2 regions of the Chryseobacterium sp. SG20098 genome follow, and region 1 is predicted to be linked to the other one. Evidence: riboswitches for the same ligand, from Rfam matches in the RefSeq annotation. Region 1 holds a riboswitch; the other holds the start of a gene.
The links. Region 1 has a riboswitch for thiamine pyrophosphate ahead of thiS (sulfur carrier protein ThiS). Riboswitches for the same ligand answer to the same signal wherever they lie in the genome.

Region 1 (3,879 bases):
TTCCCAAGGTCATAATACGTATGCAAAACCAGCTGTGTATAAAAAGATTCATCAATCTGAGTGATAAATTCAATCATTTCATTCCGGCTGATCCATGGTTTACGAATGTGAAGCAGATCAAGACCTTCCTGAAACATCTGATTAATGAAATCTGTCTCGTTTGGGACAATCAATTCAGGAGTAATGACCAGGATCATATATAAATTTCTTTCCCTTTTTCGATGAACTCCTGTGATTTATCAAGCATTCCTTGTTCTGCTGATTCACGAATTTCCTGTGTAATTTTCATGGAACAGAATTTCGGTCCGCACATGGAACAGAAATGGGCAATTTTTGCTCCTTCTGCGGGCAGTGTTTCATCATGATAAGCTCTTGCTGTCTCTGGATCTAATGAAAGATTGAACTGATCTTCCCATCTGAATTCAAATCTGGCTTTACTCAATGCATTGTCCCTGTACTGTGCTCCCGGATGACCTTTAGCCAAATCTGCAGCATGAGCCGCCAGCTTATAGGTTATTACTCCAACTTTTACATCGTCTTTATTCGGAAGCCCTAAATGTTCCTTCGGAGTTACATAGCAAAGCATCGCACATCCAAACCATCCGATCATGGCTGCACCGATTCCTGAAGTGATGTGATCATAGCCCGGTGCAATATCAGTGGTCAATGGGCCTAAGGTATAAAACGGAGCTTCATGGCATTCTTCCAATTGCTTTTCCATATTTTCTTTGATCATGTGCATCGGAACGTGGCCAGGGCCTTCAATCATTACCTGTACATTGTGTTTCCATGCAATTTTTGTCAGTTCACCTAAAGTTTCCAGTTCTGCAAACTGAGCGGCATCATTAGCATCTGCAATAGATCCGGGACGAAGACCATCTCCTAAAGAGAAAGCTACGTCATACTTCTTCATGATCTCACAAATCTCCTCAAAATGAGTGTATAGGAAACTTTCTTTATGATGGAATAAACACCATTTTGCCATAATAGATCCTCCTCTGGATACAATTCCGGTGACTCTTTTTGCTGTTAAATGGATATATCTCAACAAAACACCTGCATGAATAGTGAAGTACGAAACTCCCTGTTCTGCCTGTTCAATAAGGGTATCTCTGAAAATTTCCCATGTCAGATCTTCAGGAACACCTTTTACTTTTTCCAATGCCTGATAGATCGGAACAGTACCAATAGGAACCGGACTGTTTCTGATAATCCACTCTCTTGTTTCGTGAATATTTTTCCCGGTAGAAAGATCCATAATGGTATCAGCTCCCCATCGGCAGGCCCATACTGCTTTTTCTACTTCTTCTTCAATACTGGATGAAACAGCACTGTTTCCGATATTGGCATTGATCTTTACCAGGAAATTTCTTCCGATAATCATCGGTTCACTTTCCGGGTGGTTGATATTATTGGGAATGATCGCTCTTCCCGCAGCAATTTCGTCCCTTACAAATTCCGGAGTGATCTTGCTTTTTGGAGTATTGGCTCCAAAACTGTGTCCCGGATGTTGAAAAGCCATTTCTTTAGACACTGATTCCAGCTGTTCTATTCTTTGATTTTCCCGGATCGCCACATATTCCATTTCCGGAGTAATGATTCCCTGTTTGGCATAGTAAAGCTGGGTCAGTTCTTTGCCATCCTTTGCCACTTTGGGTTTATGATCATAAGAAAACCTCAGTTCGTCAAGACGTGGATCCGCCAAACGGGCTTTTCCATATTCAGATGTAATTCCGTCCAGGATATTGACATCATTTCTATCCAGAATCCATTGTTCTCTGATTCTTGGAAGCCCTTTCTGAATATCAATAACCGCATTTTCATCGGTATAAGGACCTGAAGTGTCATAAATCGTTACCGGAGCATTATGTTCAAAGCCGCCATTGGTCAATTTGGTTGGGCTAAGCTGTATTTCACGCATTGCTACATTGATAGGATGTAATGTACCTTCAATATAGATTTTCTTTGAGTTCGGAAATGGCGAACATGTAATGGAGTGAGCCATAAGTTTTTGGTATTAAATATGAGAATTAACCGCCCTGAGTGGCAGTAATGATTAAAACTGAATCGTTGTTTTTGAGAATGGTTTCCGCCCAGACTGACAGCGGAATAATTCGGTTGTTGAGCGCTACAGCAATACCTTTTTTCTTTCCGGGTAACTCAATAGCCAGTAATGCTTCCAGGTTTGCAGGAAGTACATCAAATGTTTTTCGGGTGTGGTTGATTATAAGTTCCATTCCTAATAAATTAAATATACTTTAGGAATGGCCATTATTGTACAATAGAATGTACAGCAAAAGTCATCTACTTTTCCCTACGCTGGTATGATCCAGATCAGGTTCAAAGGGTAAGTCTCAGTCTGTTGGTAACAGACACCCCTAAAGTTGGGAACGAAGTTAGACATTTTTTTAGAATGCGCAAAATCTGAAATGATAATAAAGAAAAAGTCCATCTCAAAATTGAGACGGACTTTTATGTTTGCCTTTAATTAACTAAAAATCTTTAGTTATTCCTCACAAGCTCTCCAGATCGCATCATTCTGCGGCACGGGAGCTGTTATTTCAATATTTTCTTTGGTAACAGGATGAATAAACTCCAGCTTTCTGGCGTGAAGATTGATTCCTCCATCAGGATTGGAACGTGGTGCTCCGTATTTCAGATCACCCTTAATCGGAACTCCGGTCTTGGACAGCTGTGCTCTGATCTGATGATGCCTTCCGGTTTCAAGATCAATTTCAAGAAGGAGATAATTATCCAGTGTTTTGATCACATGATAGGTAAGAATAGCTTCTTTCGCCCCTTCAGTAGCTTTCGGAAAGACAATAGCCTTATTATTTTTTTCATTTTTCTTTAAATAATGCACCAGTCTCTGGCTTTGCGGGATCATTTCTTTTCCTACAACTGCCCAATATGTTTTTTTCACTTCACGGTTTTTCACCATCTGTGTCAAACGGGAAAGTGCTTTGGAAGTTTTTGCATAGATCACCAGTCCTGAAGTTGGGCGGTCTATACGATGAACCAAGCCGAGAAAAACATTTCCCGGCTTAGCATCTCTTATTTTTATAAAGTTCTTGGTGGATTCTAATAGTGATTCATCGCCGGTCTTATCGCCTTGTACAAGCTGCCCCACCTTTTTATTAATCACCAGAAGATGGTTGTCTTCATATATAATCTGCTCCTTCATACTTGTTCCGTCTATCTTCTTCTGTTGGATAAAGACAGGATAATCCCTGCCAGAAGGCCTACCGTTTTAACAGCTGAAAGTTTTGAGCCTTCCGGAATAAACGCTCCGAATACACAGATGGCAGCAGCAGCATACATGGCATAGACAAAATTCTTATTGGTAAGCAATGGAGCCTGAATAAAAAAGCTTGCTCCAATCAGAACATAAAATACTTTTCTTGAAAGCAAATGATTAATTTCCGGGGAAAATAAATTAAACCATCCCACGGCCAGACAAATCAAAGCTGCAATAGATAATATTCCCTGAATAGATTGTTGGTTCTGCATGGATTAATAACTTTCGTTTTCGTTTGGAAATTCTACATTTTTCACATCTTTCACATATTGAGAAACGGCTCCTGTAATTTCTGTGTAAAGGTCAAGGTATCTTCTTAAGAATTTCGGGCTGAAACCTTTGTTCATTCCCACCATATCATGATACACCAAAACCTGTCCGTCACAATCTGCGCCAGCACCGATTCCGATGGTAGGAATAGAAATACTTTCAGTTACTTTCTTGGCTAAATCAGCAGGAATTTTTTCCAATACGATAGAGAAACATCCTAGTTCTTCCAAAAGCTGTGCATCAGCAATTAATTTTTCAGCTTCAGCTTCTTCCTTAGCTCTTACTTTATACGTTCCGAATTTATAGATAGA
Region 2 (3,879 bases), 2.5 Mb from region 1:
GCTTTAAATAATAAAGAATTTAAGATCTTATAACTCTATTCTCAAAAAGAAATAATTACAAAACGGTATATTTTTCGTAAAATGGAGTGAATTTTGTTCTTACAATCGTTAAAGTAACTAAACCATTGCAAATCAAATAGGATACGATCATTGTATGAAAACACTTTTTAACCGTAACTGTAATCCAGTTATCATTTTCGATCAATGAATACATCTCTTTTTTTAAGTGCGTAATCACATGATCCTTTTTCTTTCCGTTTAATGAAAATAAGTCTTTCATAATCTTTAATCATTTTTAGTTTAACAAGTCTTTATGTTGGCTTATTTCATGGGGTTAGTTTTATTATTCCAAACATAGTGAAATAATAAAAATTACTTTATGACGCCAGTCATAAAAGAATACCAGCATTAGATAAAAAGTTTATTAACAAAGAATTTTCTACTCAAAAAGAAAAGTCCAAATCATCAGCAGAAGGTCTGAAATTAGAATGCATCGCAGCTGTAAAATAATCACAGAACACCTGATACACTTCAGAATTAATATCCGTAGCCCGGATTCCCAGCTGTGTATAAATAGTAAGAATCTGATGGGATAATCTTTGAACCAGCTCTACTCCATATTGGTGGATTTCGTTTTGATATCCTTCAGAAATATCTTTGTGATCACCTAGGATATTTTCTATTTCTCCGGCAATTTGCAATACTTTTTCCAAATGCTTTTCAACAGACTCTGTGAAACTTTTGAAATGGATCTCAGGACGAATATATTCTGCTTCTTCAATAAAATGAGAAGCCATTCCCAAATAGTTGACCAACAGTGTTAAGTCTGCAAAAATCCGAAAAGGAATAGTGTCGAGAATATCATTGGTGAAAAAAGTATCGTAAACAAAACTATAGTCTTCATTAACGAGCACATTTTCAACAGTGAATGAATAGGTGCCACTGGCCTCCATTCCCATAGATTTCCAGTTGGGAATAACCTCAGCGTGTTCTTTCGAAATAATAAATGATCGAATTATTCCATTGCCATGACCATCCATTAAAGGTTTTCCATTTTCTGTAATTTTGGCATTCAATGTAAAATGGGTAAGATGAGGTGCACCTGTTGCAAAATTCCATGAACCGTTGATCAGATAGTGGCTGTTGTCTATTTTTTCTGCAGTTCCTCCCACCATTCCGCTGCCACCAAAGCAGGTTTCAGAATGGGTGAACAGTAATTGAGCAATTTCAGGCTTGATATTTCTGGAAAAATAATTGGCTCCGGCACAAAGTGTCAGCATCCAGCCAAAGCTTCCATCGGTTTCTGCACAGCTAAATAAGGTGTTAAGTCCTTCTTCAAAACGATAGCCGAGTCCTCCATATTTTTTGGGAACCCATATTTTAAGCAGTTTTTCTTCATGAATATGCTGCATTACTTTATCAGAAATTACAGGGGCTCCATGAAGTTCCCGTCTAATCTCTTTAGTACTCAGCATTAGCTTTCGATTTAATAATTTTTTGCCACTCTATATATCCGGAAATGGCTACTAAAAATAAGAATGACGTCAAAACAGCATAGAGATACAATTCTTTATGAATCATTAAAGGGATAGAAATGATATTACTGACATTGAGCATCACCCAGTTTTCAATTTTCCGTCTCGCCATCAGCCACATTCCCGCCCAGGCAAAAGCACTCACCAGAGAATCCCAGATAGGAACATCCGAGTCTGTAAAATGGGTCAGAAAAGACCAGAATAAGATAAAAGTTCCCAGAACAATTCCTCCCGTAATCCATTTTTCTGTGGTGGTGGTAACAGAGATTTCCATTTCTGATTTCTGCTTTCCGAATTTCCAATATAACCATCCATAGATGCTCATGATCAGATAATAAAGATTTAAGGTAAATTCAGCGTACAGCTTGGAAGTAAGCATCACATACAGCGTAAGCAGAATCCCCGCAATTCCGAAAAGATAGTTGTTGACATTGTTTTTACGGGCCAGTAAAACCTGAATGACTGAAAATAAGACTCCGAACCATTCCGGTAAGGTAATTTGTTTTAAAATGTCCTGCATCATATTAATTATTAGAAATCAAATGATGAGATGATCAGTAAGCAATCCCTACACCGGCATTATCCGGATCAGGTGTGGAAATACATTCCTGGGTATCATCTCAGCCACTGTTTTGTAGCACCCCATTGTTCGGCAAAGGTGCAGCTTTTTGTTGAAAAAAGAAAGGACTTTGGTTTTTTATTTACAGGATATGATCACGATTATAAAGAGTCGATGAGGGAAATTATAATTTTATGGATAACTAAAAATTTATATTATGGACAATCAAGAAATATCAGTACTTAATGACTTACTTCACATTACCAACGACAGAAAGGAAGGCTTTGAAAAAGTTGAGGGAAAAGTATGGGAAATGTATCCGGATGTAAAAGATGAGTACGAACATATGATTTCGCAGTCGAAAATCATGAAAAATGAACTAATCAACCTCATCACAGAAAAGCAAGGCACTCCGGAGGACTCAACGTCCATGGCAGGAGCTGTTCACAGAACTTGGATTGACATTAAAAATTCTTTTACCATGGGAAATCTCATAGAATCTACATTAGAAAATGTGGTATTTGGCGAAAAAGCAGCTATTGAAGCTTATCAAAATGCCCTGGACACAGGTGAGCTCAGCCCAAAAAGTACTGAGATTGTGTCTGAACAGCTTCGTATCCTTAAAGATTCTTACAGACAATTCAAGAAAATTGAAGAATATAAAAAGAAAGAATAATCAAAAAACTCCTCTTAAAAAGAGGAGCTTACTATAATCAAGAACAAAATAATATTTAATCAATTCAAAATTATTAAATATTGTATGCTCATACTTATGATGCCGGTCATAAAAACTCAATATTATTTGACCGCATTTTTAGCTTTTTCCGATTCCTGCAAATGATGTTCAAGTGTCGGAAGGGTTTTAGCTGCGAAAGATTTTAATGAGACTTCTGTTCCTTCTGACGCCTCTTTTTTGAATGCTTCTACATCTTCCTTGTGGTCACTGACCATTAGATCTGTATATTTTTTGTCAAAGTCTTTACCTTTCTTAGCTTTCAGGTCATCATACATCTTCTGCTTTTCGGCATCCAGACTTGTGGGTAAGGTATACCCTATTCCTGAAGCCCAATTCTTGAGCTCGTCATTCGCTTTGGAATGATCGGTTACCATCATTGCTCCCAAAGATTTTACCACGGAGTTTTCAGCGTTTGTTGCGGCCAGTTTTCCCATCATTACTTCCATCAGTCCTCCTATGGCTGCAGCATCTGCAAACTTTTTGTCCTGATCACTGAGAGTACTTTTCTGATCTTTGATGTCTGACATTTTGGTGGAGTCGCTTACCGTCATCCCGGATTCTGCAGGGGCAGACATTGTGGTACTTTCCTCAGATTGGCTCGTGGTTGTCGGTTCGTTTTTTTTGCAGGCCGTTAAAGCAGCTAATGCAAAAATTGTTACTACAAGATTTTTCATAATAATAAATTTTAAGTGGTGATATTAATGAAGTCAAACAATGACTTTGTTTATAAATGCAACAATTTATCTGCCAAAAACCTATTACAACACTTCTAACCTAATCATAAAACATTATGAATAAATACCTTACAACTTATTAACCAACCGGAATGTAAGATTAATACGCTCCTTCATAGCGGTTAGAGACTTGGCAATACGATGTTCCCAGTTTTCCTGAAGGTCTCCTTTCATAATCAATAATGATCCGTGAGGAAGAGGCAGGCTGTATTTACTCTGATGATGGTCTTTTTTCCTGAAATCAAAATTTCTGGTCTGCCCCAGACTTACTGATGCAATCACCGGACGTTTCCCATATCTGCTTTCCTTATCCCG

Region 2: it holds a riboswitch for thiamine pyrophosphate, as region 1 does, so the genes downstream of both, pnuC (nicotinamide riboside transporter PnuC) here and thiS (sulfur carrier protein ThiS) in region 1, are expected to answer to the same signal.

What each region holds. Positions count from the first base shown of each region.
Region 1 is NZ_CP134622.1:3,005,516-3,009,394, forward strand. Features, by position in the region: gene RHP76_RS13730 (thiamine phosphate synthase) at 1-197, opposite strand, end outside; gene thiC (phosphomethylpyrimidine synthase ThiC) at 194-2,005, opposite strand; gene thiS (sulfur carrier protein ThiS) at 2,031-2,237, opposite strand; TPP riboswitch at 2,295-2,390, opposite strand; gene RHP76_RS13745 (RluA family pseudouridine synthase) at 2,507-3,184, opposite strand; gene RHP76_RS13750 (hypothetical protein) at 3,196-3,510, opposite strand; gene panB (3-methyl-2-oxobutanoate hydroxymethyltransferase) at 3,514-3,879, opposite strand, start outside.
Region 2 is NZ_CP134622.1:528,347-532,225, reverse strand. Features, by position in the region: gene RHP76_RS02390 (hypothetical protein) at 56-280, opposite strand; gene RHP76_RS02385 (acyl-CoA dehydrogenase family protein) at 444-1,475, opposite strand; gene pnuC (nicotinamide riboside transporter PnuC) at 1,462-2,058, opposite strand; TPP riboswitch at 2,084-2,190, opposite strand; gene RHP76_RS02375 (PA2169 family four-helix-bundle protein) at 2,312-2,770, shown strand; gene RHP76_RS02370 (DUF4142 domain-containing protein) at 2,893-3,504, opposite strand; gene RHP76_RS02365 (alpha-ketoglutarate-dependent dioxygenase AlkB family protein) at 3,634-3,879, opposite strand, start outside.